Regions from separate parts of the Bradyrhizobium sp. IC4059 genome, predicted to be linked through region 2. Evidence: predicted binding sites of a transcription regulator. Region 2 holds the regulator's gene; the other holds the start of a gene.

Region 1 (9,937 bases), on a different contig from region 2:
GCGCGATCTTGGGCGCCTCGGGGAACAGGCCCGGCACGTCCTCGGAGCGGATCTGCTTCACATAGGCGATATGGCCTTCGCCTAGGGTTGCCAGTGTCTCCGGAGAGACGTTCTTGGCTTCGTATTCGAACGCAACGTGACCTTCACTCATGGTCTCGACTCCTCTGGAACACTAAGCGGTCGAGTCCGCTACTCGTTCCATTATTCGTGCTCATTGATAGCGATTGTCTTAACGATCCGCTCCGGTTCAGGCCGGGCCAGATCGATCGACAACAACCCGTTCTTCAGATCCGCACCCAGCACCAGCATCCCCTCGGCCAGCACGAAGGTGCGCTGGAAGTGGCGCGCGGCGATGCCGCGATGGATGTATTGCCGGGTCTTGTCGTCCTGCTGCCGCCCGCGGATCACGAGCTGGTTTTCCTCAATGGTTACATCGAGTTGGTCGCGCGTAAATCCGGCGACCGCCAGCGTGATGCGCAAACGCTCGGGCTGGCCGTCCGTGCGGTCGCACCTCTCGATATTGTAGGGAGGATAACCGTCGGCGCCTTTGACGACCCGATCGAGCACGCGCTCGATCTCGTCGAAGCCCAGCAGGAAGGGACTGGAGAGCGTTGGAACACGAGACATAGTTTACAAAGTCCTCTCGAAGCGACTTTGGTGCATCAGGGCCCGCGAGCGGCGCCCCTTGATGAGCAATATGGGCATGTTCCCCTGTGGGTTCAAGCAGGTAGCGGGGGAGCTGTGGACGGGCCACTTTCCGCCATCGCCCGAATGCCTGGTTCGTCGTGGTTGGCATGACGCGTCGCGCGAGGCGATTTATCCCAACAAAAACAAACCCCCTTCTACTGTGCATGGGGTTGTTTTCGCACTTTTGTCGTCACGCCCCGGAGCCGCTCAGCCCTTGAGCCGCGTCCGCCCGTCGTCGCTGAACAGATGCAGCTTGGCCCGCACCGCCGCGACGCGGATTCTCGCGCCGATGGCGGGCGCTTGGGTTCCGGGAATGCGGACGATGACCTCGCCGGGCGGCAGCTCGCCGGGCGTGGCGGCGACGCGCTGGTCCTCCTGCTCGCGCGAGCCGTAGACGAAGGTTTCGGCGCCGACGCGCTCGATCGCTTCCACGGTGAGCGGCAGGGCGACGCCGCCGGCCGGGACTTCGTCGGTGATGACGAAATCCTCCGGGCGGATTCCGACGATTCCGGCATCGGCCGCGGCGCTGCCGGCGAGCTGCGACCAGATCTCCTCGGGCCGGGTCGACATCAAGTTCATCGGCGGCGCGCCGATGAAGGAGGCGACGAAGGTCGTCGCCGGTTTCTCGTAGATATCAAGCGGATTGCCGACCTGCTCGACCTGGCCGCCGTTCATCACGACAAGAATGTCGGCGAGCGTCATCGCCTCGAGCTGGTCATGGGTGACGTAGATCGACGTCGTGTTGAGCCGGCGCTGCAATTTGCGGATCTCGACCCGCATCGCGATGCGCAACTTGGCGTCGAGGTTGGACAGCGGCTCGTCGAACAAAAAGACTTTCGGCTGGCGCACGATGGCGCGGCCCATGGCGACGCGCTGGCGCTGGCCGCCGGAGAGCTGGCGCGGCTTGCGCTCCAGCATGGCGGAGAGCTCGAGCACACGCGCGGCTTCCTCGACGCGGGTCTTGATTTCGGCCTCGGCCATGCCGCGGTTGCGCAGGCCATAGGCCATGTTGTTGTAGACGCTCATATGCGGATAGAGCGCGTAGTTCTGGAACACCATCGCGATGTCGCGATCGGCGGGCTCTACTCCGTTGACGACGCGGCCGCCGATGTCGATCTCGCCGCCGGTGACCGTCTCCAGCCCCGCGACCATGCGCAGCAGCGTGGACTTGCCGCAGCCGGAGGGGCCGACCAGCACGCAGAACTGTCCGTCGCCGACATCGACGTCGACGCCCTTGATGGCCTCGAAGCCGCCGGGATAGGTTTTGCGGACGCTGCGCAGGGTGACGTTGGCCATAAGTCTCTACTTCTCCGTCTCGACCAGGCCGCGCACGAACAATTTCTGCATGGCGACGACGACGAACACCGGCGGCAGCATGGCCAGCACGGCGGTTGCCATCACGATCGGCCATTCGGTCAGCGCGTCGGTGGTGGTGATCATCTTGCGGATGCCGATCTGGATGGTCTGCATGTCGTCGCGCGTGGTGATCAAGAGCGGCCAGAGATATTGATTCCAACCGAGGATGAACAGGATAACGAACAGCGCCGCCATGTTGGTGCGCGACAGCGGCAAGAGCGTATCCCAGAAGAAGCGGAAGGGGCCGGCGCCGTCAATGCGCGAGGCCTCCAGCAGCTCGTCCGGCACGGTCATGAAGAACTGGCGGAACAGCAGCGTCGCGGTGGCCGATGCGATCAGCGGCAGCGACAGGCCGGCATAGCTGTCGAGCATGTGCAGGTCGGCGACGATCTTGTAGGTCGGATAGATGCGGACTTCGACCGGCAGCATCAGCGTGATGAAGATCAGCCAGAACAGCGCCATCCGGAACGGGAAGCGGAAATACACGATCGCATAGGCCGAGATGATCGAGACCGCGATCTTGCCCAGCGCGATCAGGAGCGCCATCACAAGCGAGTTCAGCATCATGTTGCCGACCGGCTCGCGGGTCGAGCCGCTCGTGCCGACGAAGATGGTCTGGTAGTAGGTCTGGAAGAAATGACCCCCGGGCAGCAACGACATCTGCCCGTTGGCGATCACCGCGTTGTCCTGGGTGGACGCCACGAAGGCGAGATAGACCGGGAAGGCGACGATCGCGATCCCGATCCAGAGGATAATATGGGCAATGTAGCGCCGAAAGCCTTCTTCCTCGACCATCAGTAGGTCACCTTGCGTTCGACGAAGCGGAACTGGATGCCCGTCAGCACGATCACCATGATCATCAGGATCACCGATTGCGCCGCGGAGCTGCCGAGGTTTCCGCCGAGCAGGCCGTCGGTATAGACCTTGTAGACCAGCGTCTCCGTCGACTTGCCCGGACCGCCGCGGGTCATCGTGTCGATGATGCCGAACGTGTCGAAGAAGGCGTAGACGATGTTGACGACCAGGAGGAAGAAGATGGTCGGCGACAGCAGCGGGAAGATCACGGTCCAGAACCTGCGCATCGGGCGGGCGCCGTCGATCGCGGCCGCCTCGATCACGCTTCTGGGGATGCTCTGCAGGCCGGCGAGGAAGAACAGGAAGTTGTAGGAGATCTGCTTCCAGGCGGCGGCCAGGATGATCAGCGCTGCGGCCTGGTCGCCGTCGAGCAGTGGATTCCAGTCGATGCCCAGCGCCCGCAGGTAGCGCGAGAGCACGCCGAGCGAGGGATGCAGCATGAAGATCCAGAGCACGCCGACGACCGGCGGCGCCACCGCATAGGGCCAGATCAGCAGCGTGCGGTAGAGCATCGAGCCGCGCAGCGGCTTGTCTGCCATCACGGCCAGCAGCAGCGCGAACGACAGCGACGACACCGCGATCGCGAACGAGAAGAAGAAGGTGCGCAGGATCGCCTCGAAATAGGCGGGCTCCTTGAACAGCTCGATATAGTTCTCGAACCAGACGAAGCTGGTCGACAGGCCGAAGGCGTCCTGCAGCAGGAACGACTGGATCATCGCCTGCAAGGCCGGCCAGTAGAAGAAAATCAGGACGATCGCGAGTTGCGGCGCAACCAGCGCATAGGGCAACAGCTTCGATTGGAAAATGGCTTGCTTTTGCATGATGCCCCAGCGCGGCAGGCCGGGGGACCGGCCTGCCGCTTGTCGCCTTACTTCACGGCGGTCTTTTCGAACTGGCGCAGCATGGTGTTGCCGCGCTCGACGGCCGCGTCCAGCGCCTGCTTGGCGGTCTTCTTGCCGGCCAGCGCCTGCTCGATCTCCTCCGCCCAGACGTCACGGAGCTGCACCATGTTGCCGAGGCGCAGGCCGCGCGAATTCTCGGTCGGCTCCTTGTTGGTCAGCTCGAGCAGCGGCGTCTCCAGATAGGGCTGGTCCTTGTAGAAGCCATCCGCCTTGGCCTTCTCATAGGCCGCCTTGGTGATCGGCAGATAGCCCGAGGCCTTGTGGATGTAGACTTGGCGATCGGTGTCCGAGAGGAAGGAGAAGAATTTGGCGACGCCCTTGTAATCGTCCGCCGGTTTGCCGCCCATTACCCAGAGCGAGGCACCGCCGATGATCGAGTTCTGCGGCGCGTCCTTGGCGTCCGGGTAATAGGGCATCGGCACCGCGGTGAAGGCAAACTTGGCCTGCGCCTTGACGTTGCCGAAGAACGCGGACGAGGTCAGGTAGAGCGGACATTCGCCCGACGTGAAGCGGCCTTCGCCGGTGTTGGTGCGGCCGGCATAGTCGTAGGTCTTGTCCTTCTGGAACTCGACCAGATTTTCGAGATGCTTGACCTGGAGCGGACCGTTGAAGGACAGCACGGTGTCGAAGCCGTCGAGGCCGTTGGCCTTGCTGGCGAGCGGCACGTTGTGCCAGGCGGAGAGCTGCTCGAGATTGACCCAGGTGACCCAGGAGTTGGAGAAGCCGCAGGTCGCGTGGCCGGCCGCCTTCAGCTTCTTGGCGGCGTCGAACACTTCGGGCCAGGTCTTCGGCACCTCGACATTCGCTTTCTTCAGTGCGTCGAGGTTGACCCACATCACGGTCGAGGACGAGTTGAACGGGAAGGACAGCATCTCGCCCTTCGAGGTCGAGTAATAGCCGGTGATCGCAGGCAGATAGGCCTTCGGATCGAACTTCTCGCCGGTCTCGGCCATCAGCTTGTAGACCGGCTTCACGGCGCCGGTCGCTGCCATCATGGTGGCGGTGCCGACCTCGAACACCTGCATGATGTGCGGCGCGTTGCCGGCGCGGAACGCGGCGATGCCGGCGTTCATCGTGTCGGCGTAGTTGCCCTTGTAGGTCGGGATCACCTTGTAGTCGCTCTGCGTGGTGTTGAAATCGTTGGCGAGCCTGACGATGACGTCGTTGTTGGCGCCGGTCATCGCGTGCCACCACTGGATTTCGGTGACCGCGAGTGCCGGCGAGGCGCCGAGACCAACCGTGAGTGCGACGGCCGCCGCCGTGCCAAAATGTCGAAGAGCCATCAAGAACCTCCCTTGCCCGTCACTAATGAAGCGCTTGCGCTAGCAGCGCCATATGACGTTCACATGACTGTGTAAGCGGGAGAAACGAAAGCAGCAAGCGCGGCCAAATGGGAAGTTGTCAAATAGGCCAAGACGGAGCCGTCAGCCAACTCGTTCGCGCTGCACATGCGTGCGCGCGCCGCAGTGCGGCATTGAGATGAGGCACTATCGTGCCGCGGGCTCCGAACCTCTCCCACTTGCAAGCGGGAGAGGGAGCGCACCACCGTTGACGCTCGCCTTAGCTCAGCGTTTCCGCTCGGGACCGCAGACCGTGCCTTTTTCGACCATCGCGTCGATCTCGGCCTTGGAGTAGCCGAACTCGCCCAGCACCTCGGCCGCATGCTGGCTGAATTTCGGCGGCACGCGGCGCAGGCTCGGCTTGCTGCGGTCGAGCCGGATCGGCGAGGCAACGCCCTTGTACCAGTCCTTCTCGATAATATCGCCACGCGCGATCGTGTGCGGATTGGTCAACGCCTGGTCGATCTTCTGCACGGGACCTGCAGGCAGGCCGGCCGCGAGCAGGCGGTTGCACAGCGGCTCGGCCTCGTGCTGGCTGAACACGGCGGCAAGCTCGGCGCGCAGTGCCTCGCGATTGGCGATGCGGTCCTTGTTGCGGGCAAAGCGCGGATCGGTGCCGAGCTCGGGCTTGCCGATCTCCTTCGCCAGCTTGCGGAAGGTGCCGTCATTGCCGACGCCGATGAAGATGTTGTCGGTCTTGGTCGGGAAGATCGCGTAAGGCACGAGGTTCGGATGCTCGTTGCCGGTGAGACCCGGCGGCTTGCCATGCATGAAATAATTCGCGGTGTGCGGATGCATGATGGCAAGGCCGGTCTCGTACAGCGTCGTCTCCAGGAACTGGCCCTTGCCCGACCGCTGCCGCTCCGACAGCGCCATCAGGATGCCGATCGCCGCATAAAGTCCGGTGGTGATGTCGACCAAGGGAACGCCGATCCGCATTGGCCCGCTCTCGGGCGAGCCGGTCGCCGCGATCATGCCGGTCATGGCCTGGATGATGGCATCATAGCCGGGGTTGCCGCCGCGCGGGCCGTCGGCGCCGAAGCCGCAGATCCGGCAATGCACGAGGCGGGGATATTTCTTGCTGAGGACGTCGTTGCCGATGCCCCATTTCTCCAGCGTGCCCGGCTTGAAATTCTCGATCAGGACGTCGGCGGTCTCCAGCATCTTGAGCAGCACGATTCGGCCGCCCTCGGAGGCGAGGTCGAGGCCGATCGAGCGCTTGTTGCGGTTGATGCCGACGAAATAGGCCGCATCCTCCTCGTGGAACGGAGGGCCCCATTCGCGCACCTCGTCGCCCGCGGGCGGCTCAACCTTGATCACGTCGGCGCCGTGGTCGGCGAGGATCTGGGTGCAGTAGGGACCGCCGAGCACGCGCGTGAGATCGATGACGCGCAATCCGCTCATGGCGCCCGTTGCTGCTTCAGTCATGCCTTCGCTTCCCTGTGTCGATCATTGGCTCACAGGCCTAGCGAGGTTTGTTTGCGCCAGCAATGGCGCCGAGCGTGGAGCCGCATGCGCCGGCGTGCAGCCATGCCGCGGGGTGGCGAATTCCCTCGGATGCGGCCGGCCCGAGGGGGGATTCCCGGGCCAGCCAATCCGCGCTGCCGATCAGACCACCGTCAGGCGAACGTCGACATTGCCGCGCGTGGCATTGGAGTACGGGCACACCTGATGCGCCTTCGCCACCAGCGCCTCGGCGTCTGCGCGGGCAAGGCCCGGCAGCGAGACCGCGAGGTCGATATCGAGGCCGAAGCCGCCCTCGGAGCGCGGGCCGATGCCGACGGTCGAGGTGACCGAGGCGTCGGCAGGCACCTTCGGGCCGCCCTGCGAGGCCACGAACTTCATCGCGCCGATGAAGCAGGCGGCATAGCCGGCCGCAAACAGCTGCTCGGGATTGTTGCCAGCGCCGCCGCCACCGCCGAGCTCCTTCGGCGTGGTGAGCTTGACGTCGAGCGCGCCGTCGAGGGTCGCAGCATGGCCGTCGCGGCCGCCGGTCGCCTTGGCGCTGGTCTTGTAGAGGACGTTCACAGACATTGTCGTCTCCTCGGGTCTTTCGGGGTTGGGGTGCGGGCTTTATCGCAGACAATTAGATTGTGCGCAATCTAATTCGTCCCGCCTCACATTTAATTGTTCGCAATTGAATGTGGCGCCGGCCGGGACCAGAATGGGAGAAACGCGCAGGATTCTTCATGGCCCGGAAATCAACGGCGGTAGACCCGCTTCGTCTCGACAACCAGATCTGCTTCGCGGTCTATTCCGCTACGCACGCCTTTAACCGCGTCTACAAGCCGCTGCTCGATCGGCTCGGCCTGACCTATCCGCAATATCTGGTCATGCTGGTGCTGTGGGAGCGCGATGACGTGCCGGTCAAGGAGATCGGCGAGAAGCTGTTCCTGGATTCGGGCACGCTGACGCCGCTGCTGAAGCGGCTCGAGGCCGCCCATCTCGTCAGGCGCACCCGCTCGCGTGAGGACGAGCGTCAGGTTCTGATCGCCCTGACGCCGCAGGGCCATGCACTGAAGGAGAAGGCCCGCAGCGTGCCGCAATCGATCCTGGCGGCATCGGACTGCTCGGTGTCGGAGCTGGTCGCGATGAAAGACGAGATCGTCGCGCTGAGGGATCGGCTGAATGCGGTGATCGGGGAGTAGGGGACTAAAGCCGCTTCTTGGCGAAGGAGCGGCCTGATGCTGACTTCAAGTACTTTTCGAATGCGACGGCCTGCTTCTCATCGCTGAATGCGACGTAAGTCTTGAGCCGCCAAGGTCCGTATTTCGAAGTGTGGGGCACCTCGCCAGCATTGTGCTTTGCCAGTCGGGCGCGGAGGTCGTCGGTGATCCCGACATAGAAGTGGAGAGAATCAAGGCTCTCAAGGATGTAGACGTACTTCACGGGCACACTCCTCGGTAGGCGAGGAGAGCTTACACCCGCTCTTGTTTTGCTGAAGCCCGGCTTCGCCCTTCGGGCTTCGCCGCGGCAGCCTTCGCTAGCTTCGCCACGAGGGAGCGGAGCTGGCTTGCCGAGCCGTAGCTGGCGAAGCCAGCGAAGGCTGGTGGAGCCAGGCGGGATCGAACCGCCGACCTCTTGCATGCCATGCAAGCGCTCTCCCAGCTGAGCTATGGCCCCTTAGTCCAAATGGGAGGATCCTGGGGGACCCGTCCCGGCCGGCGAGCGCTCTAGGCGACTCGCGCGGTGCACCCTTTTTCACAGATCAGGGCTGATCTCAAGTCTCTTCATCACCGCCGACATCACCAATGATGTCGGTCACGTCCTCATCGCCCTCTTCCTCGTCGGCAATGAAGGTCGAATCGTCGTCGTCATCGTCATCGAGGGTCTCGTCGACCTCGATATCGTCCTCCGATTCGGGCACGACCGCCTTGACCTTGCCGGTGTTCTCCTCGGCATCGGCCTCCTCGAGCGAGACCAACTCCTCGGTCTCCGCCGGCTCCGGCGCGTTGTCCTGGGCCATGTTGCGGGCCTCGGCCGCACGGGGGCCGCGGGCAGGAGCGACCGGGGCGATCGGCACCACTTCGCCGGTATAGGGCGAGATCACCGGATTCTTGTTGAGGTCATAGAACTTCTTGCCCGTGGTCGGGCAAATACGTTTGGTTCCGAGTTCGGACTTGGCCACGGCAGGAATCCTGGGAATGTCTGAAAAGCGGTGCTTCACTTGGCTAGTTGGCGGCCCGCTGTCAATAGCGCATTACGGGAGAACGACATGCCCGTGACGGGGCGCGGACCATGTGGTACCTGCGCGCCAGCCCACCGGGCCTATTCAAGGACACAATCTTGACCCATTCCGACCAACCGAGGCCGCTCCAGTCTCGCGCCAGCGGTCCCCTGACCGGGAAAGTACGGGTGCCCGGCGACAAGTCGATCTCCCACCGCGCCCTCATCCTGGGCGCGCTCGCGGTCGGCGAGACCAGGATTTCGGGCCTGCTCGAGGGCGAGGACGTCCTCAACACCGCCAAATCGATGCAGGCGCTGGGCGCCAGCGTCGAGCGCACCGGCGATTTCGCCTGGACCGTCAACGGCGTCGGGGTCGGAGGCTTCGCCCAGCCCAAGGCAGCACTGGATTTCGGCAATTCCGGCACCGGCTGCCGGCTGGTCATGGGCGCCGTCGCCGGCTGCCCAATTTCGGCGGTGTTCGACGGCGACGCCTCGCTGCGCAGCCGTCCGATGCGCCGGATCCTCGATCCCCTGGAAAAGATGGGTGCCAGAGTCACCGCCGGCGGCGAGGGCGGGCGCCTGCCGCTGACCCTCCAGGGCGCGCGCGACCCCCTGCCGATCGTCTACAAGACCCCGGTCGCCTCGGCCCAGATCAAATCGGCCGTGCTGCTGGCGGGCCTCGCCGCTCCCGGCACCACCACGGTCATCGAGACCGAGGCCAGCCGCGACCACACCGAGCTGATGCTGAAGCATTTCGGCGCCGACATCACCTCGGTCCAGGAAGGCCGGCACGGCCGCCGCATCACGCTGGTGGGCCAGCCCGAGCTGCATGGCGCCAATGTCGTGGTGCCCGCCGATCCCTCTTCGGCTGCGTTCCCGATCGTCGCGGCGCTGATCGTGGAGGGCTCCGATGTCGTGCTGTCCGACGTCATGACCAATCCGCTGCGCACTGGGCTGTTCACCACGCTGCGCGAAATGGGCGCCTCCATCGAGGAGAGCGAAGTGCGCGGCGATGCCGGCGAGCCGATGGCGCGCTTGCGCGTGCGGGCGTCGAAGCTGCGCGGCGTCGAGGTGCCGCCCGAGCGCGCGCCGTCGATGATCGACGAATATCTGGTGCTGGCGGTGGCGGCG
Region 2 (9,937 bases):
GTGCAGAACGAACGCCACCCTCGCCCTGGATCGGCTCGATGAGAATGCCGGCGGTGTGCGGACCAATCGCCTTCTTCACGGCGTCGAGGTCGCCGTGCGGCACCTGATCGAAGCCGTCCATCGGCGGACCGAAGCCCTCGAGATATTTCGCAGAGCCGGTGGCGGCGAGCGTCGCCAGCGTGCGGCCATGGAAGGCACCCTCGAAGGTGATCATGCGGTAACGTTCCGGATGCCCCTTGGAGAAGTGATGGTGGCGCACCAGCTTGATCACGCCTTCCAGCGCCTCGGCGCCGGAATTGCAGAAGAACACGAAGTCCGCAAAGCTCTCATTGCAGAGGCGGCTTGCGAGCTTCTCGCCGTCAGGGCTCTGGAACAGGTTCGACATGTGCCAGAGCTTGGTCGCCTGCTCCTGCAACGCCTTGACCAGCGCGGGATGGACATGGCCGAGCGCATTCACCGCGACACCCGAGGTGAAATCGAGATAGCGATCGCCGTTGGTCGCGATCAGCCAGCAGCCTTCGCCGCGCTCGAAACCGAGGTCGGCCCTGGCGAAAACGGGGAGCAAATGCGGCGCTGCGCTGTTAGTCATGACGTCACTTGAATGTTGCGGACGGTGTGAGGCATGCATTGCGCGACGCACCATCGACCGGCCCCGGAAAACGAAACGTGCCGCCTTTTAAGGGCGGCACGTGGCACTATCTTATGCCTGGCAAGACGGGTGTCAATGCCGCCCGGAAAGCCTCGCGAAACGCTGATTCCGTAGTCTTGCGGTGCCGATTTTGCGGGTTTTTCACCACGGAACATGTGGAAGCGAGTCGGCGGACTCTTGCGCGGGAGTCACGCCATATTGTAGCGTTTGGACTGTCAGATACGACATCTCGTGCAGCAGTTCTGATCCCAGAAGTCCTCATGTACCGGCGTAAACGTTCGGGCGTCTTGAGCGCGCCCGGCGAGCCTTAAGGGATTCTGACGGCACGGGTTTTTCAAGGCTAAAGCATTCGCTGCGAAGGCCCCAGGATGGCAGGCGCGCAGCGAGGGAAAGGGTGCAATGACGGTTTTGACCTGGTCCGATGATCGCGTCGAGCAGCTGAAGAAGCTCTGGGAGGCCGGACTTTCGGCCAGCCAGATCGCGGCGGAGCTCGGCAATGTGACCCGCAATGCCGTGATCGGCAAGGTGCACCGGCTCGGCCTGTCCGGCCGCGCCAAGAGCCCTTCATCGGCAGCGCCGCGGCCGCGCAAGGCACGGCCCGCGCAGCATATGATGCGGGTGACCCGCCCCGTCGCGCGCGGCAACACCGCGTTGGCGCAGGCCTTCGAGGTCGAGTTGGAAGCCGAGCCGGTTACCTACGACAACGTGGTGCCGATGAGCCAGCGGCTGTCGCTGCTGGAATTGAACGAGGCGACCTGCCACTGGCCGGTCGGCGATCCCTCGAGCCCGGATTTCTTCTTCTGCGGCGGCAAGGCGCTCTCCGGCCTGCCCTATTGTGCCCAGCATTCGCGCGTGGCCTATCAGCCCGCAGCGGATCGCCGTCGCGCAGCACCGAAACCGGGCACGCGGTGAGCTTGCGGAATTCCCTGATCGCCAAGCTTTGATCGCCAAGCTTGATCGCCAAGACTGCAGCCGTCATACGATGACGGCTCCCAATCGCCCGGTGTCATCCCCGCGAATGCGGGATCCGTAACCGCGGGGCGCAATCGTTGCGCGAGATGGTCACCCCGAGTCTTCGCCAAACCACGTCCTGTGGCTAATCGCGAACAGCGCAAGCGCTCGCGCTGAGATCCCGGGCTCACGCTGCGCGCGCCCCGGGATGACGGCCGAGATCGGCGCCGCAGTTCGCCAAACCAGCTGTCGCTGGCGCCTTACGTCTGCTCAGCCTTCGCGAAGCGATCGTCCAGCGCGTAGCCGGCGCCGCGGACGGTGCGGATCGGGTCCTGCTCGCGGCCAAGATTGAGCAGCTTGCGCAGGCGGCCGATATGCACGTCGACGGTGCGCTCGTCGATGTAGATGTCGCGGCCCCAGACGCTGTCGAGCAGCTGCTCGCGCGAGAACACGCGGCCGGGATGCTCCAGGAAGAACTCCAGCAGGCGATATTCGGTCGGACCGAGATCGATCGGCCGGCCCGAGCGCGCCACGCGGCGCTTGTCGCGGTCGAGCTCGATATCGCCATAGGCGAGCACGGTGGCGAGGCGCTCGGGACTCGCACGCCTGAGCAGGCCCTTCACGCGCGCAAGCAGCTCCGGCACCGAGAACGGCTTGACGATATAATCATCCGCGCCGGTCGCGAGCCCGCGCACCCGTTCGCTCTCCTCGCCGCGCGCGGTGAGCATGATGATCGGCAGCTGCTTGGTCTCGGGGCGGGTCCGAAGCCGCCGGCACAGCTCGATGCCTGACAGGCCCGGCAGCATCCAGTCGAGCACGATCAGATCGGGAATGTGCTCCTTGAGGCGGGTGTCGGCGTCATCGCCGCGCATCACCGTCTCGACGTCATAGCCGTCGCCTTCGAGGTTGTAGCGAAGAAGCTCGGTGAGAGCTTCCTCGTCCTCAACCACCATAATGCGTGCGCCCATGTGGTCGTAGCTCCTTAAGTCGTCAGGTGTTCGGCACCGTCGTGGCGAAGGTCGTCATGTCGCCCTTCGGCCGCTTGTCGGTGATCGCCTGGCCCTCGATCATGTAGAACACGGTCTCGGCGATGTTGGTGGCGTGGTCGCCGATCCGCTCGATGTTCTTGGCACAGAACATCAGGTGGATGCAGAACGAGATGTTGCGCGGATCCTCCATCATGTAGGTGAGGAGCTCGCGGAACAGCGAGGTGCAGATGGCGTCGACTTCTTCGTCGCCCTTCCACACCGCCATCGCCGCCGGCAGGTCGTGCGCGGCATAGGCGTCCAGCACCGACTTGACCTGCTGCTGCACGAGGTCGGTCATGTGCTCCAGGCCGCGGAACAGCTTGAGCGGATGGAAATCCGTCTCCAGCGCCGCGACGCGCTTGCCCATGTTCTTGGCGAGATCGCCGATGCGCTCGAGATCGGTCGCAACGCGCATCGCGCCGACGATCTCGCGCAGGTCGACGGCCATCGGCTGGCGGCGGGCGATGGTGAGCACGGCGCGCTCCTCGATGCGCTTCTGCAGCGCGTCGAGCTCGACGTCGGTGGCGACGACGCGCTGGCCGAGCGCGACGTCGCGGCGGATCAGCGCGTCGACGGAATCGACGATCATGCGCTCGGCGATGCCGCCCATCTCGGCGACCAGGCGGGTGAGCTCCTGAAGGTCGCTGTCGAAAGCCTTTACGGTATGTTCAGAACCCATGTTCCGTCTCCTCAGCCGAACCGGCCGGTGATGTAATCCTGCGTGCGCCGATCGCTCGGCGACGTGAAGATCTTGCTGGTGTCGTCGAACTCGATCAACTCGCCGAGATACATGAAGGCGGTCTTGTCGGAAACGCGCGCCGCCTGCTGCATGTTGTGGGTGACGATCGCGATCGTGTAGTTCTCGGACAATTCCTGGATCAGCTCCTCGACCTTGGCGGTCGAGATCGGGTCGAGCGCCGAGCAGGGCTCGTCAAACAGGATCACCTCGGGCCGCACCGCGACGGTGCGGGCGATGCAGAGGCGCTGCTGCTGGCCGCCGGAGAGCGACAGGCCGGAGGCATTGAGCTTGTCCTTGACCTCGTTCCACAGCGCGCCACCGCGCAGCGCCTTCTCGACGCGGTCGTCCATCTCGGACTTGGAGATCTTCTCATAGAGACGAATGCCGAAGGCGATGTTCTCGTAGATCGTCATCGGGAACGGCGTCGGCTTCTGGAACACCATGCCGACCCGGGCGCGGAGCAGGTTGAGGTCGAGCTTGGGGTCGAGGATGTTGGTATGGTCGAGCAACAGCTGACCGTCGGCGCGCTGGCCCGGATAGAGGTCGTACATCCGGTTGAAGATGCGCAGCAGGGTGGACTTGCCGCAGCCGGACGGGCCGATGAACGCCGTGACGCGGTTGGTGCCGAGCGCCAGGTTGATGTTCTTCAGCGCGTGGTGGTCGCCGTAGTAGAAGTTGAGGTTGCGCGCCGTGACCTTGGCGGGCGCCTCGGGCAGGGGCTGCGAGCCGGGATGAACGGTCGGTGCGCTGACGGAAACAGACATTTCACTCATTTTGCAGTCCTCTCGGCGCCAAGGATGCGCGCGCCAATGTTAAGGGCAAGCACGGTCAGGGTGATCAACAGCGCGCCGCTCCAGGCGAGTTGCTTCCAATACTCGTAGGGGCTCTGCACGAAGTTGTTGATGGTGACAGGCAGGTTCGCCATCGTCTTGTTCAGGCCGAGGCTGAAGAACTGGTTCGACAGTGCCGTGAACAACAGCGGCGCGGTCTCGCCGGCGACGCGGGCGGTCGCCAGCAGCACGCCGGTGATGAGGCCGGAGCGCGCGGCACGATAGGCGATACGCTTGATCACCAGCGAGCGCGGCAGGCCGAGCGCGCTGGCAGCTTCGCGCAACGGATTCGGCACCAGCAGTAGCATGTCTTCGGTGGTGCGCACGACGACCGGGATCACGATGACGGCAAGCGCCAGCGCGCCCGCAATCGCCGAGAAGCCGCGCATCGGCACCACCACCGCGCCATAGATGAAGAGGCCGATGATGATCGAGGGTGCCGACAGGAGAATGTCGTTGATGAACCGGATCACCGAGGTCAGCTTGTCGTTGCGGCCGTACTCGGCGAGATAGGTGCCGGCGAACAGGCCGAGCGGCGCGCCGATGCCGACGCCGATCACGGTCATGATCAACGAGCCGACGATGGCGTTGCGCAGGCCGCCCTCGGTCGATCCGGGCGGCGGCGTGTCAGCTGTGAAGACCTGGAGGTTGAGCCCGGCCAGGCCGTTGTAGAGCAGCGTGACCAGGATCAGCGCGAGCCAGGTGACGCCGAAGGCGGCGGCTGCGATGCAGAGGCCGCGAATGACGACGTCCCAGCGGCGGCGGCGCGAATAGATCGGGTTCATGGCTTCACTTCCCGGCCTTGGTTTCGAGGCGCAGCAGCATCAAACGGGCGGCAGCGAGCACGAAGAACGTCAGCACGAACAGCAGGAGGCCGAGCAGGATCAGGCCGGACTGGTGCAGGCCGTCGCTCTCGGCAAATTCGGAGGCGATCGCCGCCGAAATCGTCGTGCCCGGCGCGAAGATCGACGAGGAGATCCGGAACGAGTTGCCGATGATGAAGGTCACCGCCATGGTCTCGCCGAGCGCCCGGCCCAGCGCCAGCATGACGCCGCCGATGATGCCGACGCGGGTGTAGGGGATCACCACGCTGCGGACGACCTCCCAGGTGGTGCAGCCGACGCCGTAGGCGGCTTCCTTCAGCACCGGCGGCACCGTCTTGAACACGTCGACCGAAATCGAGGTGATGAAGGGCAGCACCATGATGGCGAGGATCAGCGCGGCGTTGAACAGGCTGAGATAGGACGGGGGCCCTGCGAAGATCGCGCCCAGCACGGGGACGCCGTCGAACACCCTGATCATGAAAGGCTGGAAGGTGTTGGCCAGGAACGGGCCGAGCACGAAGAAGCCCCACATGCCGTAGATGATCGAGGGGATGCCGGCGAGCAGCTCAACCGCCATGCCGATCGGGCGCCGCAGCCATTGCGGGCAGAGCTCGGTGAGGAAGATCGCAATGCCGAGACCGACGGGAATGGCGATCAGCATCGCGATGAAGGAGGTGACGAGCGTGCCGTAGATCGGCCCGAGCGCGCCGAGCACCGGCGGATCGGCCGAGGGCGCCCAGCGCTGCGTCCACAGGAAGGAGATGCCGAACTCCTGGATCGCCGGGAAGGCGCCGACGATCAGCGAGATGATGATGCCGCCGAGGATCAGCAGCACCGAGATCGCGGACAACCGCGTGATCCAGTAGAAGGTGACGTCGCCGAGCTTGAACGCGCTCAAGGCCTTGGCGCGATCATATGGACCGGCAGCATCAATCACATTGCTCTCAACAGCCATCTCAGCCACGCCGATCCCCTATACCCGTTTTATGTACGCTTGTTGTTGGTGGCGCGCTCCGGATGCGGCAGGAGGCCGATCCGGAGCGGAGATCTTGCAGCGTCCCGGAACCGTGTCCGGGACACATATAGCGCCTTAGCTCTTGATCTCGGCAGCCCAGGTCTTCTCGATCTGCTGGACGACGCTGTCCGGCATCGGAATGTAGTCGAGCTCCTCGGCCATCTTGCCGCCGTTCTTGAAGGCCCAGCGGAAGAACTTGATCGCTTCCTGCGCGGCCGCCTTGTCGGTGGCGGACTTGTGCATCAGGATGAAGGTCGCCGCCGTGATCGGCCAGGACTTCTCGCCGGGCTGCTCGGTCAGGATGACGTAATAGCCGGGAGCCTTGGACCAATCGGCGTTGGAGGCGGCCGCCTGGAAGGCCTCGACGGTCGGCTGCACCGGCTTGCCGGCCTTGTTGACGAGACCGGTGTGGGTGAGCTTGTTCTGCTTGGCATAGGCGTATTCGACATAGCCGATCGAGTTCTTGGTCTGGCTGATGTTGCCCGACACGCCTTCGTTGCCCTTGGCGCCGACGCCGACCGGCCACTCGACCGCGGTGCCCTCGCCGACCTTGCTCTTCCAGTCCGCGCTGGCCTTGGAGAGATAGTTGGTGAAGTTGAAGGTGGTGCCCGAGCCGTCCGAACGACGGACCACGGTGATGGCCTCTGACGGCAGCTTCGCGTTGGGATTGAGCTTCTTGATCGCGGCATCGTCCCACTTGGTGATCTTGCCGAGATAGATGTTGGCCAGGGTCTCGCCGTCGAAAACCAGCTCGCCCGGCTTCACGCCCTCGATATTGACAACGGGGACGATGGCACCCATCACCATCGGCCACTGGACGAGGCCGTCCTTCTCGAGCTGCTCGGCCTTGAGCGGCGCGTCGGTGGCGCCGAAGGTCACGGTCTTGGCCTGGATCTGCTTGATGCCACCACCCGAGCCGATCGACTGGTAGTTCAGACCGTTGCCGGTCTCCTTTTTGTAGGCGTCAGCCCACTTCGAATAGATCGGGAACGGGAACGTCGCGCCGGCACCGGTGATGTCGGCCGCAAAGGCTACCGTCGTCGATGCGGCGACCAAGCCGGCAGCGACCATGGTTTTGAGGAAATTCATGCTGGTCTCCATACAGGGGAGCGAAGCGCCATCCGCGCCCGATCGCGCTCCCCGCGCCGCCGCTTTAGGGGCGGTCGGCTGTGCTTTTACGAAGGTTTCGTGACAGTTGGATGACGACACCAAGCAATTGAAATTGCTTGCGTTTCCGATCAAGCCGGAGTCTTGATCTGGGGAAAACAGGCGGTGAAGGTGGCGCCCTGCCTGGGCACGCTTTCGATCAAAAGGCGGCCGCGATGACGGTTAAGGATATGTTTCACCAACGATAACCCGAGCCCTGTGCCGCCTTGCGAGCGGCTGTCGCCGACGTCGACCCGATAGAAGCGCTCGGTCAGCCGCGGCAGGTGCTCCGGCGCGATGCCCGGGCCGAAATCGCGGACCATGACCCGAATTTCCTGAGTTCCGTCAGCGGCGGCGCTCGAGGTCAGCGACACGATGACGCGCCCGCCGGAGGCGCCGTATTTGAGCGCGTTCTCGATCAGGTTCTCGAACAGGCGGAGCAGCTCCTCGCGGTCCCCCGCGATCATCACCGGCGGCTCCGGCAGGTGGATGTCCACCTCGACCTGACGCTCGCGCGCCAGCGGCTCGAGCCCGTCGGCGACCTGACGGATGATCGGGACGAGATCGACCAGGGTGTCGGGCCGGACATGGGCCGACAGCTCGACCCGCGACAGCGACAAGAGATCGTCGATCAGGCGCGCCATGCGCGTGGCCTGGTTGTGCATGATGCCGAGGAAGCGCTCGCGCGCCTTGGGATCGTCCTTGGCCTGGCCCTGGAGCGTATCGATGAAGCCCGACAGCGCCGCCAGCGGCGTGCGCAGCTCGTGGCTGGCATTGGCGACGAAGTCGGCGCGCATCTCCTCGACCCGGCGCAGCGGCGTCTGGTCGTGGAAGGTCATCAGCATGCATTTGTCGGCGCCGCCGAAGCTGGTCGGCACCGGTACCGGCGTGATGATCAGCTCCATCCAGCGATCGACCGGAACATGATCGAGATAGGTCGCGCGCCGCGGCTCGGTGGTCGCGATGGCCTCGCGCAGCGCGGTGATGATCTCCGGCGAGCGCAGCGCGAACTGGGCGAGCTCGTTCTTGCGCAGCGCCGGCGCGAGCTGGGCGGCGGCGGCGTTGAGGTGGATGACGCGGCCGGCCCGGTCGAGCAGCACCGCCGGATCCGGCATGCCGGCGACCACCGCGGCCACCGCCGCGCTCTCGACCGGGTTGATGCGTCTGACGTCGTCGCGGGAGGTGGCGGGATCGTGCAGCCGCCACGGGATCAAGGCAGCCGCCGCGATGCAGAGGAACACGATTGCAGCGTGCAGCGCCGACAATTCGCCGAGCGAGACCACGACGGACAGCGCCAGCGCCGCGGCGATCAGGATGATGGTCGAGTGCCGCAGCCGATCGGACCAGGGCTGGGCGGAGGGAGAAGAGGGGGCGTCGATCGCCATCGGGGCGGACTTCTCCTGGGGACTGTCCTTAAGGACCTGACACCGGTCAGGCGCCGCTGTCGCTGCGCTCTCTCACATAGGCGGCTTCAGGCGCCGGGCCGGGGTCCAGCTTGAGCGCCGCCTGTTGCAAGCGCTTCGATCGGGCGCCGATTATAACCTCTCGAAACGTCAGCAAGATTACAGATAAGACGAACGGAGACAGATAATAGAGGACGCGGAACAGGAGCATGCCGCCCAGCAGCTCCTCGCGGTCCATCTGCCAGAGCCCGACCAGCATGGCGGCATCGAACACCCCCAAGCCTCCGGGTGAATGGCTGGCGAAGCCGAGCAGGGTCGCCGAGACGAAGATCACCGCGACCATCACGAAGCCGAGATTGGGCTCGTCGGGGACCAGCACATACATCGCCAGCGCGCAGAAACCGAGATCGACGATGCCGATCGCGATCTGGAGCAGCGTCAGCGGGCCGCCCGGCAGCACCACCGTCCAAGGGCCGCGGCCGACCACCCGCGGCTGGCTCCAGACCCAGATCACGTAACCGATCAGCGCCACGATGATCATCAGCGCCAGTGTCCGGTTCAGCCAGACCGGCAGCTGGTCGATCGAGGCTGCCGCCTCCGGATGGTAGGCGATGCCGAGGCCGAGCACCGCGGCATTGCCCAGCCAGAAGGTCAGGCCGGCGAGAAAGCAGATTTTTGCGACGTCGATCGCGTTGAGCCCATAGGCCGAATAGATGCGGTAGCGCACCGCCCCGCCGGTGAAGACGGAGGCGCCGACATTGTGGCCGATCGAATAGCTGGTGAAGGCCGCGAGCGCGTTGATGCGATAGGGCACATGGGCATGGCCGATCGCGCGCGTGGCGAAGAGGTCGTAGAAGGTCAGCGTGAAATAGCCCGCAGTGACGAATAGCGCCGCCATCGCAATCTGGCTCGGCTCAGTGCTCTTGATCGCTTCGAGGACCTCGTTGAAATCGATGCCGCGCAGCATGTGGTAGAGCACGTAGCAAGCGATGCCGATGACCGCGATGCTGATCACGACTCCAAGCTTATGCAGGACTTGCTTCTGGCGCAGAAACGTCGTCGCCCTGCGTATGGCTTCCAGCATCTAGACCTCGAACAACGCTTCAGCGGCCAGGGTGGCCGGCGGACAGGCGGACGCGCAGGCATTCAACGAACCCTCGCCGCCGGCGCCGGAATCGCGCATGCCCCCTGCCCCTCCACTAGCGCGTTTTCGGCCGAAGTGGAATTCGCCAATTCGAACAAAAACACGTGCCTTCAATATTTTAGGCAGGGTCGCAGCTCCCAGTGCAGAATTTGGCGCTTTCGTCGGCAAGGCTTGGCGCGAATCTCCAGGCGATCCTGCGCAGGGGCCA

What was found. The regulator PhoB, encoded in region 2, activates phosphate uptake and scavenging genes when phosphate is short. The targets are predictions, from matches to a motif close to TGTCATNNANCTGTCAT.
Region 1: ugpB (sn-glycerol-3-phosphate ABC transporter substrate-binding protein UgpB) is a predicted target of PhoB. The motif match lies at 5,136-5,152, and genes of this name have one in related genera.

The regions. Positions count from the first base shown of each region.
Region 1 is NZ_JADYVH010000010.1:90,441-100,377, reverse strand. It holds gene I6F12_RS27615 (DUF1150 domain-containing protein) at 1-151, opposite strand, end outside; gene I6F12_RS27610 (Hsp20 family protein) at 202-627, opposite strand; gene I6F12_RS27605 (sn-glycerol-3-phosphate import ATP-binding protein UgpC) at 895-1,983, opposite strand; gene ugpE (sn-glycerol-3-phosphate ABC transporter permease UgpE) at 1,990-2,838, opposite strand; gene ugpA (sn-glycerol-3-phosphate ABC transporter permease UgpA) at 2,838-3,719, opposite strand; gene ugpB (sn-glycerol-3-phosphate ABC transporter substrate-binding protein UgpB) at 3,767-5,083, opposite strand; gene I6F12_RS27585 (CaiB/BaiF CoA-transferase family protein) at 5,366-6,568, opposite strand; gene I6F12_RS27580 (organic hydroperoxide resistance protein) at 6,749-7,174, opposite strand; gene I6F12_RS27575 (MarR family transcriptional regulator) at 7,330-7,788, shown strand; gene I6F12_RS37530 (GIY-YIG nuclease family protein) at 7,793-8,029, opposite strand; tRNA gene I6F12_RS27565 (tRNA-Ala) at 8,188-8,263, opposite strand; gene I6F12_RS27560 (TIGR02300 family protein) at 8,361-8,768, opposite strand; gene aroA (3-phosphoshikimate 1-carboxyvinyltransferase) at 8,927-9,937, shown strand, end outside.
Region 2 is NZ_JADYVH010000009.1:191,132-201,068, forward strand. It holds gene I6F12_RS26520 (aspartate aminotransferase family protein) at 1-589, opposite strand, end outside; gene I6F12_RS26525 (GcrA family cell cycle regulator) at 1,049-1,561, shown strand; gene phoB (phosphate regulon transcriptional regulator PhoB) at 1,861-2,568, opposite strand; gene phoU (phosphate signaling complex protein PhoU) at 2,591-3,307, opposite strand; gene pstB (phosphate ABC transporter ATP-binding protein PstB) at 3,319-4,140, opposite strand; gene pstA (phosphate ABC transporter permease PstA) at 4,137-4,982, opposite strand; gene pstC (phosphate ABC transporter permease subunit PstC) at 4,987-5,976, opposite strand; gene pstS (phosphate ABC transporter substrate-binding protein PstS) at 6,112-7,125, opposite strand; gene I6F12_RS26560 (ATP-binding protein) at 7,275-8,567, opposite strand; gene I6F12_RS26565 (lysylphosphatidylglycerol synthase domain-containing protein) at 8,614-9,669, opposite strand.